One region of the Sphingobacterium sp. SG20118 genome, then DNA from elsewhere that is predicted to be linked to it. Evidence: riboswitches for the same ligand, from Rfam matches in the RefSeq annotation. Region 1 holds a riboswitch; each other region holds the start of a gene.
The links. Region 1 has a riboswitch for S-adenosylmethionine ahead of ACFX5U_RS11960 (O-acetylhomoserine aminocarboxypropyltransferase/cysteine synthase family protein). Riboswitches for the same ligand answer to the same signal wherever they lie in the genome.
Positions count from the first base shown of each region.

Region 2: another riboswitch for S-adenosylmethionine. It lies ahead of metF (methylenetetrahydrofolate reductase [NAD(P)H]); the one in region 1 lies ahead of ACFX5U_RS11960 (O-acetylhomoserine aminocarboxypropyltransferase/cysteine synthase family protein).
Region 3: another riboswitch for S-adenosylmethionine. It lies ahead of ACFX5U_RS03375 (5-oxoprolinase); the one in region 1 lies ahead of ACFX5U_RS11960 (O-acetylhomoserine aminocarboxypropyltransferase/cysteine synthase family protein).
Region 4: another riboswitch for S-adenosylmethionine. It lies ahead of metE (5-methyltetrahydropteroyltriglutamate--homocysteine S-methyltransferase); the one in region 1 lies ahead of ACFX5U_RS11960 (O-acetylhomoserine aminocarboxypropyltransferase/cysteine synthase family protein).

Region 1 is NZ_CP172826.1:2,561,207-2,565,125, reverse strand. It holds gene ACFX5U_RS11965 (homoserine dehydrogenase) at 1-325, opposite strand, end outside; gene ACFX5U_RS11960 (O-acetylhomoserine aminocarboxypropyltransferase/cysteine synthase family protein) at 364-1,671, opposite strand; SAM riboswitch class I at 1,896-2,010, opposite strand; gene ACFX5U_RS11955 (prephenate dehydrogenase) at 2,268-3,110, opposite strand; gene ACFX5U_RS11950 (pyridoxal phosphate-dependent aminotransferase) at 3,123-3,919, opposite strand, start outside.
Region 2 is NZ_CP172826.1:4,214,672-4,218,590, forward strand. It holds gene ACFX5U_RS19390 (protein O-mannosyl-transferase family) at 1-954, opposite strand, end outside; gene metF (methylenetetrahydrofolate reductase [NAD(P)H]) at 1,136-2,092, opposite strand; SAM riboswitch class I at 2,153-2,258, opposite strand; gene rimM (ribosome maturation factor RimM) at 2,417-2,944, opposite strand; gene ACFX5U_RS19405 (30S ribosomal protein S16) at 3,079-3,600, opposite strand; gene ACFX5U_RS19410 (UvrD-helicase domain-containing protein) at 3,918-3,919, shown strand, end outside.
Region 3 is NZ_CP172826.1:719,133-723,051, reverse strand. It holds gene ACFX5U_RS03380 (SusC/RagA family TonB-linked outer membrane protein) at 1-601, opposite strand, end outside; SAM-I-IV-variant riboswitch at 1,482-1,575, shown strand; gene ACFX5U_RS03375 (5-oxoprolinase) at 1,611-1,874, shown strand; gene ACFX5U_RS03370 (hypothetical protein) at 3,045-3,248, opposite strand; gene ACFX5U_RS03365 (endonuclease/exonuclease/phosphatase family protein) at 3,345-3,919, opposite strand, start outside.
Region 4 is NZ_CP172826.1:140,180-144,098, forward strand. It holds gene ACFX5U_RS00685 (DUF4833 domain-containing protein) at 1-250, opposite strand, end outside; gene metE (5-methyltetrahydropteroyltriglutamate--homocysteine S-methyltransferase) at 387-2,699, opposite strand; SAM riboswitch class I at 2,853-2,955, opposite strand; gene ACFX5U_RS00695 (phosphatase PAP2 family protein) at 3,031-3,792, opposite strand.

The sequences.
Region 1 (3,919 bases):
TGGAAGCTAATTCCTCTAAATGCGTAGCAATCATTTTTTTATTTGCAGATACTACATTTTTTCCAGATTTAAGCGCACGAACAGTTAATGCATAGGCAGCATCTGCATCGTCGATCAATTCTACAACGGTATTGATTTCAGGATCTGAGAGAATAGCCTCAGCATCTGTTGTGAATAATTCAGCAGGTAGTGATCTTTGTTTGTCAGCATTTTTGATGACAAATTTTTTAATTTCTAAATTTAAGTTTTTAGTCTTGATAATGTCGTACAATCCTTGCCCTACAACTCCGAATCCAAACATTCCAATCGTTAATTTCTTACTCATAGTTATTTTTTGCGCTTTATATAATGTTGCTATCTGAATTATTTTATTTTATCGAATGCTTGTTGTAAATCTGCTTTGATATCATCAATATGCTCGATACCGACAGATAAACGAAGTAAGCCTACAAATACTCCTGCTGCATTTTTTGCTTCATCACTAAGCTGTTGATGAGTTGTAGCCGCAGGGTGAATGATTAATGTTTTTGTATCTCCAACATTTGCCACGTGACTGATTAATTCTAGACTGTCAATAAATTCATCAGCTTTTGTTACGTCGCCTTTAATTTGGAAAGAAAGAACAGCACCGTAGCCATTTTTTAGATATTTTTGAGCGTTAGCATAACTTGGTGAACTCTTTAATCCTGGATAGTTTACATTTTCTACCTGTGGATGTGATTCTAACCATTTTGCTACTTCTAACGTATTGTCTACATGACGCTGAACGCGTAGGGATAATGTTTCTAAACCTTGAATCAGTTGAAATGAGTTGAAAGGCGATATTGCAGGACCAAAATCACGTAGCCCTTCTACACGCGCACGGATAGCAAATTGGATATTGCCAAATGGGCCATTAATACCAAATACGTCTGCAAATACCAATCCATGATATCCTTCTGATGGTTCTGAGAATTGTTTAAATTTACCATTTCCCCAGTTGTAATTTCCACCATCAACGATAACACCGCCGATGCTAGTTCCATGACCACCAATCCATTTTGTTGCTGATTGAACAACTACAGAGGCACCGTGCTCTAAAGGTTTGAATAAATAGCCGGCTGCACCGAATGTATTGTCAACAATAAATGGAATATCATGTTTTTTAGCAACAGCAGCTATTTTGTCAAAATCAGGGATATCGTAACTTGGGTTTCCGATAGTTTCCAAGTAAAGTGCTTTTGTGTTTTCATCGATTAATGATTCAAAGTCTTCAGCTGTAGTTTCTTTTGTAAAACGTACATCAATACCTATTCTTTTGAACGCTACTTTAAATTGATTATAAGTACCACCGTAGACATTACTGCTTGAAACAAAGTTATCTCCAGCTTCTAAAATGTTGTTTAATGCAATAAACTGCGCTGCTTGGCCAGAAGCAACAGCTAGTGCAGCTACACCACCTTCTAAAGCAGCTACTCGTTTTTCAAAAACATCTGTTGTAGGGTTTTGAAGACGTGTGTAGATGTTTCCAAATTGTTTTAATGCAAATAAATTAGCGCCATGTTCTGCGTTTTCAAATACATAAGAACTTGTTTGATATATAGGCACTGCACGTGAACCAGTTGTTGGGTCAGCAACTTGACCTGCATGCACTTGAAGTGTTTCGAATTTCAAATTTTTATTTGTAGACATTGTAGTTATAATTAATTAGTTAAAGATTCATTAGTAAAAAGGGGATAGGGCTTCGCACATGAATATGTACTCGCAATCAATAAATTAAAAACAGATTGATTAACAAGAAAACGTAAACATGTGCCAACACATTCGCGTCGAAGTCGATGCAAAAGTTGAGCTTGTTACGTTGGTTTTAGAATTTACCTTCTTGTTTTGTTGTAATGTGATTATCATTGTCGTTTCATTTATATCCTCCAAAGCAGTATTACTTTGGACAGGAATTGGCACCTTTTCAAACGTATTTTGAAGGTTGCCAGTGGGTCATTGAGCCAGTCTCTCGCCACTTCTTTATAAATCAAGACCTGATTGAAAGGTTTTGATTAGATGTATTTCTATTTGAAGTACATTGCAAATATATGCCTTGATTTTTATAAAGCAAAATATTTTGTGCTATTTATTTAAATAATTAAATAAAACAAGGATTTAGAGGAGTGTAGATGGATTACGTGTTTGAGGTAACCAGAATAAAAAGATAGGAGCATTGCCTCCTATCTTTTTTATATAATGGTCCTTCGACACTTTACACACAATGTTTACAAGATGGTGTAAAGTGTCTATTTTATAATGCGCTTAATCTTATTCGATTTTTTAATGAGTTTATGTAGCTCGCTATAATTCTCGTCTTGAATGGCATCTTTCAAGGCTTGAAGCTGTTTGATGTTTTCTTCCAATACTTCTAATACGTTTACTCTATTTTGTTTGAAAATAGGAGTCCACATATCAGGTGAACTTTTCGCTAAACGTACTGTTGATTCAAATCCGGAACCTGCTAACTCAAAAATTCTACCTTGCGATTTCTCTTTTTCCAGAACTGTTAGGGCTAAAGCAAAAGAGGTCAAGTGTGAAATATGAGAGACATAGGCTGTGTGAGTGTCATGCTCTTCGGCTGTCATAAAAGAAGAACGCATTTCCAGCAATTCAGTAATAGAATCTGTTAGTTCGAAGGCATCTTCATCAGATTTAAATGCCTCTACGTAGACCATCATTTTATCTTTAAACAGATCTGGGAGCGCGGCTTCAGGTCCAGAATACTCTGTACCTGCCATAGGATGCGCAGCGACATAGCGTCCACGTTTAGGGTGGTCAGAAATCAATTGTAAGATATTTAGTTTGGTAGAGCCCATGTCAACGATAACCTGATCTGTTACTTGATCGAGTAACTTTGGTGCTAAAGCGATGATTGCATCTACAGGAGCAGTTAAAATGATAACCTTACATTTTCCCAAAGCTTCTTCCAGTGTCGCTTTGTGGTCAATGAAGCCAATTTGCATTGCTTTGTTAAGGTTTGCATCACTTTTGTCTACACCAAAAACTTGATCGCAGAATCTTTTTTCTTTTAGTTTCATGGCGACTGAGCCGCCAATTAAACCGACGCCAATAATGGCTATATTTATCATGTTATTCTAATCTTAATTCGTTTCCTTTGCTACCTTAATCCGTGTAATTGCCTCTTTTAAAACTTCAACTGAGGCGCATAAACTAATTCTAATATAGGTGTTACCTGCGCTGCCGAATATTCCTCCAGGTGTGATGAATACACGTGCGAGATCCAAAACTTCATCACTTAAAGTGTATCCTGACGCGTAATTTTCAGGAACTTTAGCCCAGACAAATAGACCCACCTGATTCTTTTTATAAACACAGCCCAGTAAATCCATGATAGCAAATACCAGAAGTCTTCTTTCGTTATAAATGGTGTTCAACTCTTGATACCATGCTTTATCCAGCTGCAATGCTTTTGCTGCAGCAAGCTGAGCTGGTAAGAACATACCCGAATCCATATTACTTTTGAATCGCAATACTTCATTGATGCGTTCTTCTGCGCCAACCAACATACCGATACGCCATCCGGCCATATTAGAAGATTTGCTGAGCGAATTTAATTCCAAAGCGACTTCTTTTGCCCCATCTATGGACATAATACTTTTAGGAGCGTCGGTCAATATAAAACTATATGGGTTATCATGACAGATCAAAATATGATGTGTTTTTGCAAAGGCAATCAATTCATGATAGAATGCTTCACTGGCACTTGCACCGGTTGGCATATGAGGATAATTGATCCACATTAATTTTACTTTCGACAGATCGTTTTCAGCAAGCTTTTTTAGGTTCGGTAACCAATCTGTTTCCTCAGCTAAATCATAGGTGATTGCTGTTGCCCCGCTTAGACGAACTGCTGCAGCATAGGCAGGGTAGCCAGGGT
Region 2 (3,919 bases), 1.7 Mb from region 1:
CGAGGGATTGGCATTGGCCCGAATCAAAACCATGGTGAAAGAGCTATAACCCAATAAAATAAAACAAGTTGCCAGAATTGCTGTATTCAACGCTGCTTTCCCCTTTTTTATGGAGTAATGGATACCATAAATTAATGTTCCTATAATCAATACCACAAAAACCAGTATCCCCGAACCAAATCCTAATCCAAGGGTGTTGACAAAGAATAAATCGAATTTGGCGGCAAACTTAATGAGGTATTGGATTACTCCCCAGAGAATAAGAGCTAGAACTCCGAATCCAATCAACATCGCTTTACTAATCCCCCAGAAAGTCGTCCTTTCGGTTTTCTTAAAATAAATAATGAGTGCTATAGCTGGAATAACCAATAAGTTCAATAGATGAACCCCAATTGAAAGTCCAATGATGTAAGCAATAACAATAAGCCAACGATCTGCTTGCGGTTTATTGGCTCTTACCTCCCACTTCAGAATGGACCAAAACACCGCTGCTGTACATAAGGAAGACATAGCATAGACTTCGGATTCTACTGCTGAGTACCAAAATGTATCGGAGAAACTATAGGCTAAAGACCCAACCACACCTGCCCCCATTATTTTAATAAGCTGGTTTCTATCAAGTGGGCGATTATCGGAATATGTGATTTTTTTAGCTAAAGCTGTAATGGTCCAAAATAAGAACAACACTGTTAAACCACTACAGACAGCCGACCCTACATTCATCCAAAAAGCAACCTGAGATACATTACCTAAAGCGAAATTTGAAAATATATTCTGCAACATAAGAAATAAGGGTGCACCTGGCTGATGAACAATCTGAAGTTTATAAGCTGAGGCAATAAATTCGCCTGTGTCCCACCAACTTGTTGTTCTTTCGGCTGTCAAAATAAAAACTACTGTTGCCATGATAGCACATAGCCAGCCTAACATATTGTTCACTTTCGTATAGTTCATCGGTTTAAAGGTTTAATTAGTCCTGCGATAAATCAATTCGCACTTTGATTTTGAGTTAAATATAATAAAAGGAGATTTCATATGATATGGATTAACCTTTTTTAACAAAAAATACAGCGCACAAAAAAAGAGCCTACTACATCTGAAGTGCAGCAGGTTTCTTTTTAATATTTACTTTTCTTTAGAATAACTTCTCAACAATACTCCGAGTAGGACCAGGATTACTCATGGTATAAAAATGCAAAACTGGGGCTCCGAAGTCAATTAACTCTTTACACTGTTGTACCAACCACTCCTCTCCGACTTGCCTTACATCGGCATTATTTTTACACCCTGATACCGCTTCACTCAATACTTCTGGAATATCTAAATGAAAAATTTTCGGTAACGTAATCAGCTGCTTTTTTGTCGTCAAAGGCTTTAACCCTGGTATAATAGGTACATGAATATCATTTTCTCTACACTTATTGACAAATTCTTTATATTTTTCTACATTGAAAAACATTTGCGTAACGATAAATTCGGCACCCATCTCGACCTTCTTTTTCAACCATTTGAAGTCGGTATTAAAATTGGGAGCCTCAAAATGTTTCTCTGGATAACCTGCAACACCGATACAGAAATCTGTTTTCTCAGAATTTACAATATCCTCGTGTAAATATTGACCTCTGTTCATGTCATCTACCTGCTTTAAGAGGTCCGTAGCAAATGCATGGCCACCTTCAGTAGGAATAAAGTCAGCATCACCTTTTCTGGCATCTCCACGTAAAACCAACACATTATCAATCCCTAAGAAGTTCAAATCAATCAAAGCATTCTCTGTCTCTTCTTTCGTAAAACCACCACAGATAAGATGTGGAACAGCATCCACTTTATACTTGTTCATAATAGCTGCACAGATAGCGACTGTCCCTGGACGTTTCCGATAAGCAACACGCTCTAGCAAACCGCTTTCATGCTTCTTATACATATAGTCCTCTCTATGATAAGTCACATCGATAAAGGGAGGCTTGAATTCCATAAGTGAGTCCATTGTTTTAAAAATACTTTGGATACCTTGACCCTTAGCTGGGGGCAACAATTCAAAAGAAAATAAAGTTTTTCCTTTGGCATTACTGATATGATCAACGATTTTCATTAATTTTTTTTAAAAGTGATTTGGTTGGCTTACATCGAAATGCACAAGTAGACTTGTTTCAACTTATCTTTCCCATCTCTGAGTTGGGGTAGAATGTAGCACCTTATAAAATAACAGGTTGCTAAGGCTTCATTGGGTCTATTCCCTCTGCCTTTCTCTATAAGCATCGCTAATATCGGTAATAGAAATTGATAATCAAAATAATATTAATAGCTTGTATTAAATAAGGCAATAAATACTAATTTCAACGGATGCCTAATAAAACAAAAAAGTTATTACATTTTCATGCAATAACTTTTTTGTTTTATTATTTAATCCGAATACTTAAATCTCTTTATACAATTCGACTAATCCTTCAGGTAGATCTACCTCTAAAACTTGGCCTTCAGAATCAATGCCCAACATTAAATCATCATTTAATGGAAACATGAGCTCTTTCCCATTGAAATCGACTGTTGCTATAAATTGCTGAGGCATTTCCTGCACATGTGTTATTTTGCCAAGCTCACCATGCGTCTCATCAATGACTATATACCCGATTAAGTCTGTATATCTAAAATCATCAGGATCTCGCTCAGGCATTTTATCATTAGGAAGGTATATTTTTTTACGGACTAAAGGTTGTGCCTTATCGATATGATCGACGTCTTCTAAGTTCAAGTATGCTGTACTATTTGCTTGATACTTGATATTGTCTACAAAGTAAGGTACTAATTTTTTATTGACTTCGGCAAATAGGACATCAAAGTCCAAATCTTGGTAATCTTCAAATTCAAAAAAAAGCTGAAGCTCTCCTTTTAGTCCGCGAGTTTTACTAATATAACCGATGTAAAAACTTTCTTCTATGGTCATGTTCTTATTTGAAAGGGCAAATTTAAATATATATCTGCAAAATTGCAGTATGTATAGGAGTAGAAACTACATTCTTGAAAAAAAAAGCCGGCTCATAGTGAAACCGGCTTTCTTGATACTGTATGAAAGAAAAATTATCCTTCAGTTTCTTCTGCAGCTGGAGCTTCAGTTTCTTCTGCAGGAGTTTCCTCTACAACTGGAGCGTTTTTAGCAGCAATTGCAGCAGCCATTGCTTCTTTTTTCTTAGCTTCAGCAGCTAATGCAATTTTCTTAGCTTCAGCTTTAGTAGTTGCTAAACCATCTTTTTTACCAGAGATTCTAGCATCATTAGCTTCAGTCCAAGCAACAAATTTAGCATCTGCAGCAGCTTCATCAAATGCACCTTTTTTAACACCACCATTTAAGTGTTTTTTGTATAAAACACCTTTATCCGAAAGGATAGTACGAGCTGTGTCAGTAGGTTGAGCACCTTTATTCATCCAATCCAAAGCTTTTTCAAAATCCAAAACGATAGTCGCTGGGTTTGTGTTTGGGTTGTAAGAACCAATACGTTCAATGAATTTACCATCACGTGGTGCGCGTGCATCTGCTACTACTAAGTGGTAAAAAGGACGTCCTTTTTTACCATGTCTTTGCAATCTGATTTTAGTTGCCATGTTTTCTTGTTATTTATGTATTCAACATATCCCCCGAGCTACATGCAAGAGGGGACGCAAAGATACAAAGGATTATTGAAAGTAAAAAGACAAAAAGAAAGGGCAACTCCCACAAAATAAGAAAGATGATGGAATCGCCAAGAACGCAATCTAATACTATCCTCACGACAACATCTTTATCTATACAGCAATCAAGGAATTTTCAAAAGGAATTTATTCGTAATTTTACTTCATCTCTTACAGCGTCAAACGCATAGACAATTTTGTCTATTCAAATTAATAAGCGTATTTTCATCCTTCCAAATCAAATTGAATTCAT
Region 3 (3,919 bases), 1.8 Mb from region 1:
AAGGGTTATTAGCCATAACTGCACCATTATCCGAGGATAAAAAAGGAATTCCATCTATTACATAAAGGGGACTACTTGAACTAGATATTGAATTTGTACCACGAATACGAATTTTTGCAGCTTGTCCCAATACTCCTGAGGTAGTTGAAACTTGGACTCCCGCAGCCTGTCCTTGTAATGCTTTATCTAGAGAGGGAACTGGAACGTCCTGAAGAGATTCTCCTTTTATAGATGTAATAGATCCTGTAATTTCTCGTTTACGTTGTGTACCGTATCCAGTAACGATAACTTCATCCAATGCTGAGGTTGAACCATCTAAAGACACATTATATAAAGCAGAGTTGTTACGAACTACAACAGTTTTATCCGTAAAACCGATGGATCTAAATAATAAAATTTTTCCAATTGGAACATTTATAGAATAGTTTCCGTTAGCATCTGTTTGAGTTGCTTGACTAGTTCCTTGTACGGTTACGGTAACACCTGGCAGTCCACTGCCATCGTCACCTAAAACACGTCCACTAACTTTCTTTTCTTGTGCAAATGCTACTGATGTAAGAATAGCACCACCTAGTAAAAAACTGAGTAATTTTTGTTTCATATGTTTGTGTTTATTAAAGTTAAAGTCTCAATAAAAAAAGACTTTGGTTAAGTAAGTTTCTTTTCTTAAAATCAGACCCTTTCAAAAATTATCTCAAAATTGAAAATTACATAATTAAATGATTATGTAATTTTCAATTCAAAGTATATTGAAGAATTTGGTCGATTGCTCAATTTTTGTATGTTGCAAAAATTACTTTTTCAGCTTCTACAAATATTTTATTCAGTCAATGGAACTGATGGCTCGTAACACATATTTCAACGACCTTATTGTTAAAATATGTTAAAACAAATATTATAATATAATTCGATTTTACAATGAAGAAATAACAAAAAAGAAGTAAAAAGTAGATATCTAAAGTCAAGCAGCTGATTAACAGATAAATACTTTAAAACAAGTTTGTAACAATCACTTAATAAATTATCACTGATAAAAATAAATATCCGAACGCGTTACAAATAATGAATTCTCAGTTTCTTCAATTAAAATGTTAAATTATTAATCTCTTAAACCTGAAATATTCTAGATTTTATGGAATATGAAAAAGTTCAAGCGGTTTTTTTTGAGGTAAAAAAATCGCTTATCTTAAAGAATAGCTATTTATTTTCTATTGACTTAGCTTAAGAAAAAAAAGTAACACCTTTACTTCAAATTGACTAACAAAGGCTCGACATTCGACATCGCAGTAACACTCCAGCTTTATTATCCTCAGGAAAACTGATCATCCCCTTTTGTTCACAAACCAAAAATACCACAAGTATTACATATCTTACTCCCAATCCATCTTATAGTAGACAGCGATAATAAACCATCAACATACTTTCAAATATCCAATTATTTTTAAAAAAAATTATGAATAAAAATAAAATCTACTATATTTGTAGAGTATTCAGAATTGCACGATGCAATACCAACCGAGTTGAGAAACCACGGTGGTAAATTAATATGGGTTTCGACCAAAAATATCTGGATACAGTTTATGGTTTAATCCTTTAAATTTTTAAATTGTATGGCTACAACAAATCTTTATCAACATTTACTAGAAAAATTCAGTTATTACTCGATTAACGAACTGATACAACTCAACAATGATACCATATCCGGAAAAGGTTGGGGTTCCTCCAAATCTACATTTCGTACCGCTCTACTCAGTACCTTCTCAAAAAGAGGCTTAGATCTTTCAAACATTATTTCAAGAGAAGATGGTTTTACCTCGATAAAGCATGTGGCAGTGAGGTTAGAGGAAAATACGCTTATTCCAATTATTCAGTAAAGCAAATTCCGTTTTAGAATGAACTTTCTAGTTGATTTATCACTCACTGAGAAGAACGTTGACTATTTAAACGCTCCTCTTAATGAGTGATAATATTTTAACATATTGTTTTAGCGAGCTCCACCTTTTCAATTCTGACAACCGGTGATAGCTGATAGGATTGGAGTAAGTTACCACAACAACCATATAGTTACACCCTATTAAACCATTGTTACTATGCGATAGTACTCATGAAAAATGTCCTTTAACGCCTGTAGGACCCATTACTAGACTTAATTTACCGCTTACCGGAACTACATTTAGGCTTTCGCTAGTCACTTTTTCGATATCATGCCTCCTATTGTTTAAATCTATTACCACCTTCTCCCAATAACAGCATACCTTCATTTAAATAGAAGACCTTTAGTCGACAAATGATGACATTTATTGTCAACAAGTAGCTAGTTACTAACAACAAGTAGATAATGGCTGTGAATAGATAGATATCTAGTGCCCATAATTTCTCCGCTACGCAAAAAGTATGAACAACTTATCAATAACTAACAGCTTTTTTTTAGTAATGCTGTAGTTATTCAACATAATTCCTTCATTTCAACAGATAACCAAGCAGTATTATAGATTGTTTCCCATTATTAATGTGATATCAAGCTACTAAAATCAAAAAAGGGGTTGTCCATGCATTGACAATAACTACTCATGATGAATAAGTGGATAACATTTGAACCAAAGGCTTTTCCAACAGGCTAACTGTGTTTCATGAAAACAATAAAGTGTTCCTGTTGAAGCCTCCATTATTACAACTTAAGCCCCCAATACAAAAACTATTAGCATGCGAACTATCATGAGACAGATTATTTAGGAATATTTCAGTACTCTTATTTATTTTATGACGGATGTGAACGACAATTTAGTTGTTCAAATATAACTCATAATACCGCTATAAAATATTCCTTATAAAAGAGTGATAGATTGCTAATTGATGCGCCCTTTTCTCATTGTAGACTATATCTCTTTTAAACTCAATATACCCTTATGCCATGATAGCCTGTGATACCTATCACTGGGCATATGTTGTGGTTGTTTATATGGATAGATATGAAGCTTTAGGTCTACTAATAACCAAAAAAACTTAGCTTACCTAAATCAAAGCTTAACTCTATCATAAACTGTTTAAAACTCAAACTTCACCAGCAAAGCCTTATGATCGGTAGGCCATATACCTTTGGGCAATAAAAACTCATCTTGGCTATCTTGCTCTTGTTTTTTACCAAATCTCACCGTTTCTGCAGGACCAACAATTTTGACCGCAGTGACATGAAGCGGTTTATTCGTTGTGTAATAAACATAATCAATCCGGTCACGCTCATCTGCCAAAGGTGCCCAAGTAAGCTTTTCAATGGCTACATCTTTATTAAATGATGAAATGTAAATCCTGGATGTGTAACAGGATCTGGATACTTTTCTCTAAAACTATCTACGAATCCAGCTTTTGTCAATAATACAGAACAATCCCAAGGAAACTACAGCACCTCTATGATCGAACAAATCTTTTGTTGCGTGAATCCAGTCTAGATGTGAGGGTTCGTTAAAATCTCCCGCAATGACAATTGTAGCATCTTTCGATTCTTTGTCGGCGTCTATAATGATATCAAGAATTGCATCATCACGCTTTCCCTTACGATTGGCTTCTAGGATACTTATAGCATTTACAATGGGCGCATCCAATTTTTCCCAGGTAACACCGTCATAACCTCTCGGTAGATAGCAGGCATAATTGGTATAATCTAGATGAACCGAATAAAATGTAAAATTTCTTCCAGCAACTTGAATCTTACTTTTCAACACGCCACCCATTTTACTTACCTCATCATACAAAGGCTGCTGTTGTTTTATAGGAAACTTAGAAATAAATGCTACATCTAATGTTGGTGCACTCGCTATACCATAATATGTAGAACCTTTTCTTTTTAATTCGTCCAAAATACGTTGTACAAAATCGGTCTCCTTATAATTCCTAACTTCGCTGAATAAGATAACATCTGCTT
Region 4 (3,919 bases), 2.4 Mb from region 1:
GGATACCTGTCAGGGGTCTAATTTCTCCATTTTTATCATATAAAATACGGTAGTTTTTAATCGGATTTTTATTGTCAAAATTTAATTTATCAATCATGTTAGCTTCATAAACATAAGTGTTATGACCTTCACTATGCTGAATATAGAAAAGAAATTTTGGATTGATTGCTGGTGTTGGATAACCTTCTTGTGCAAAGCTGCTTATTGCTGTGCAAAATAGCAAGTATATGGAGTTGATCAGATTCTTCATCTTATGGTTATTTTACTTCCGTAAAAATAACTATTCTTGACTTAGAATTAAGCGGTCACGTTCAATATATTAAAAAAGCAAGCCCGAAATAAAATACATCGGGCTTGCTATAATTTATAATACTAAATTTCTGAACTTATTCAGCTCTTAAGATTTTAGCAGCTGCAACCATTGCTTCTAAAGCAGCTTTAGTTTCAGGCCAAGCACGAGTTTTCAAACCACAGTCAGGGTTTACCCAAAGTTGTGCTGCAGGAACTACAGCTTTTGCTTTGCGTAATAATTCAACCATTTCTTCTGTACTAGGTACGCGAGGAGAGTGGATGTCATATACACCTGGACCTATATCGTTCGGGTATTTAAAATCAGCAGCAAAAGCGTCTAATAACTCCATTTGAGAACGAGATGTTTCAATCGTGATTACGTCAGCATCCATTGCAGCGATATCTTCGATGATATCATTGAATTCAGAGTAACACATGTGTGTATGAATTTGTGTATCATCGTCTACATTTGAAGAAGATACACGGAATGAGCGGACTGCCCAATCCAAATATTGTTGTTGATCAGCTTTGCGTAATGGAAGGCCTTCGCGTATTGCTGGCTCATCAATCTGGATAATTTTGATACCTGCTTTTTCTAGAGCTTGTACTTCATCTAAGATCGCTAATGCAATTTGGTATGTTGTGGTAGAACGGGGTTGATCGTTACGTACGAATGACCATTGTAAGATTGTTACTGGACCAGTTAACATTCCTTTTACAGGACGGTTAGTTAAAGTCTGTGCATAGGCTGACCAACGAACTGTCATGTCTGCAGGACGGTATACATCGCCATAAATAACTGGAGGTTTAACACAACGTGAACCATATGATTGTACCCAACCATTTTTAGTGAATGCGTAACCAGCTAATTGCTCACCGAAATACTCAACCATATCATTACGCTCGAACTCACCGTGAACTAGAACGTCGATATCTAATTGCTCTTGAAGGCGGATTGTTCTTTCTGTTTCTTCGGCGATTTCTTTATCATACTGCTCTTGAGAAATTACACCTTTTTTCAAGTCTGCTCTCCATTTACGAACATCTTTCGTTTGTGGGAATGAACCGATAGTTGTTGTTGGGAATGCAGGAAGGTTAAATTTTTCTTGTTGTGCTTCTTTACGTGAAGTAAATGTAGAAGTACGTTTAGCATCATCATCAGTGATATTTGCAGTACGTTCTTTAACTTCTGGTTTATGAATCAAGGTAGAAGTACGACGATCTTCAGCAGCAGCTTTATTTGCTTCGAAACGCTCAGCAGTTTTTGAATCTACTTCGCCATCAGCTAAAATCGCTAAATCTTTTACCTCAGCTAATTTTTGTTTAGCAAATGCTAACCAATTTTTCACTTCTTTTGGTAGTGATTCTTCATTGTCTTCGTTATCCAAATCGAAAGGAACGTGTAGTAAAGAACTCGAAGGTCCAATTAATACACGGTCTTTACCTAAAGCATCAACAGCTTTTTTGATTTGTGCTAAAGATTTTTCATAATCATTTTTCCAAATGTTACGACCTTCAACAACACCTAATGAAAGTGTTAATGAGGCTGGAACTTTTGCTAATATGGTGTCGAGTTGGTTTTCACCTCTTACTAAGTCAACGTGAACAGCGTAAACAGGTAAGTTTAATGCAGTTTCTTCATTGTCACGTAAAGCCTCGAAATATGTTGTTACAATAATTTTGATGTCTTTAGCTGCAGCAGCTAATTTCGTGAATACACTTGTGTATAATGCACGTGTTGCATCATCAATATCTAATGCTAAAAATGGCTCGTCAATTTGTACATATTTTGCACCAGCGGCAGCCAATTTGCCTAGGATTTCTTCATAAACAGGAACTAACTTGTCGATTAAATCGATACGGTTGAAACCAGTTTCTTTTTCTTTACCTAATAATAAGTATGAGATTGGGCCGATTAAAACTGGTTTAGTTTCGATACCCAAAGATTTTGCTTCGTTATATTCGTTTAGGAACTTTTCTGAAGTTAATTTGAATTCTTGATTTTTCACGAATTCTGGAACGATGTAATGGTAGTTTGTATCAAACCATTTTGTCATTTCCATTGCCGTAACATCAACACCATCTTGTTGGAAGCCACGTGCCATTGCAAAGTAAAGATCTAAGTTGTAGCCATTATCTTTTGTATCTAAAAGAGATTGGTATTGTGCAGGAATTGCGCCTACCGTTAAAGTCAAATCTAAAACTTGGTCATAAAATGAAAAATCATTTGAAGGAATCAAATCGATGCCAGCATCTTTTTGAGTTTTCCAGTTGCCTTCACGGATTTTCAGTCCAGCCTGCAATAATTCTTGCGCGCTGATTTTTTTAGCCCAATATGCTTCATTGGCCTTTTTCAACTCGCGAAAGGCACCTACACGTGGGTAACCTAAGTTGTTCGTTAGTAACATAAATATGAGATTATTTTATTTGTTCAACCTTAACGAAGCAAGAAATTAGAAGAGTTTTGTATTTGAAATAAAAAACGATCAAAAATTCTTGAATCTATTTTACTAAATTTTTTGATTGCTTTTAGAGAGGAGGGCACAGGATATTTTGTGTCTAGCTTATCATTCCCAATTTGATTGGGTAGAATGTAGCACCTTGTCAAATGACAGGTTGCTAAGGCTTCATTGGGTCTATTCCCTCTGCCTTTCTCTATAAGTGCTGTAAATATCGGAATTTCTTTTAGAAAAACAAAGTTTTTATAACTTTTGTGAAAAAATGACAAAGAATCGTGTATTATAATTGAAATGTAGCAACCATTCCGAGTTGTTTGCCATTGTAAAATGGAGAGGCCATCGTGAATGGAGTTCTTTTTTTTGATTGTAAATGTTTATCGAAGAGGGGTAGCAGCCAATATGCAATTTTGGTTCCCATGATTCCGATACCTGCGCCCATTGCTACATCAGAAAACCAATGTTTATGGTTATACATTCTGAGGTATCCTGTTCCTGCAGCAATTGTGTAACCTGCAATTCCATACCAAACAGATTGATCTTTATATTCTTGCCACAACATCTCTGCTCCTGTAAAGGCGATTGCAGTGTGTCCTGATGGGAATGACTCTTGGTCTGCTTGGTCTGGCCTCCAAGTAGGGGTGGTATGCTTAATTGTATATACAGTTGAGAGGGTGATAGCGTGAGAGATTGTGCTAATTGCCAAACGTTCTTTGAGACTGTGTTTACTGGGTATCCCGAGTATATCAAGACCATATACAGCTGCCGAAGGAATAAAAAGTGTGAGATTATCGAGCTTGAATGTTTTCGACGGATTGTTATTTATTGCATTGTTTATTTGTTCATTTTTATGTTTTAGGTAAGGGCTTTTTAAGGATACTATTCCATACGTTATTAATGTGGCTGGGACAAGTAATTGCTTGTATGATATCTGTTTGACTTCGGCTTTAGAATTAATAAGTGATAACGAGTCACTTTGGGCATGGAGAGATGTTGAATAGAAGGATAGTAAGAGGCTTAAAAATAATAGGGATGAAATTTTCATTGTTGTACTTAAATAATAATTTTACTTGGCATAAAGTGAGCGCGTATTTATAGCGGTTTTCTAACTTAGATAGCTCATCGATATGAATGCAAGAAGTTCTCTGTATCACATCAACGATTATGACGCC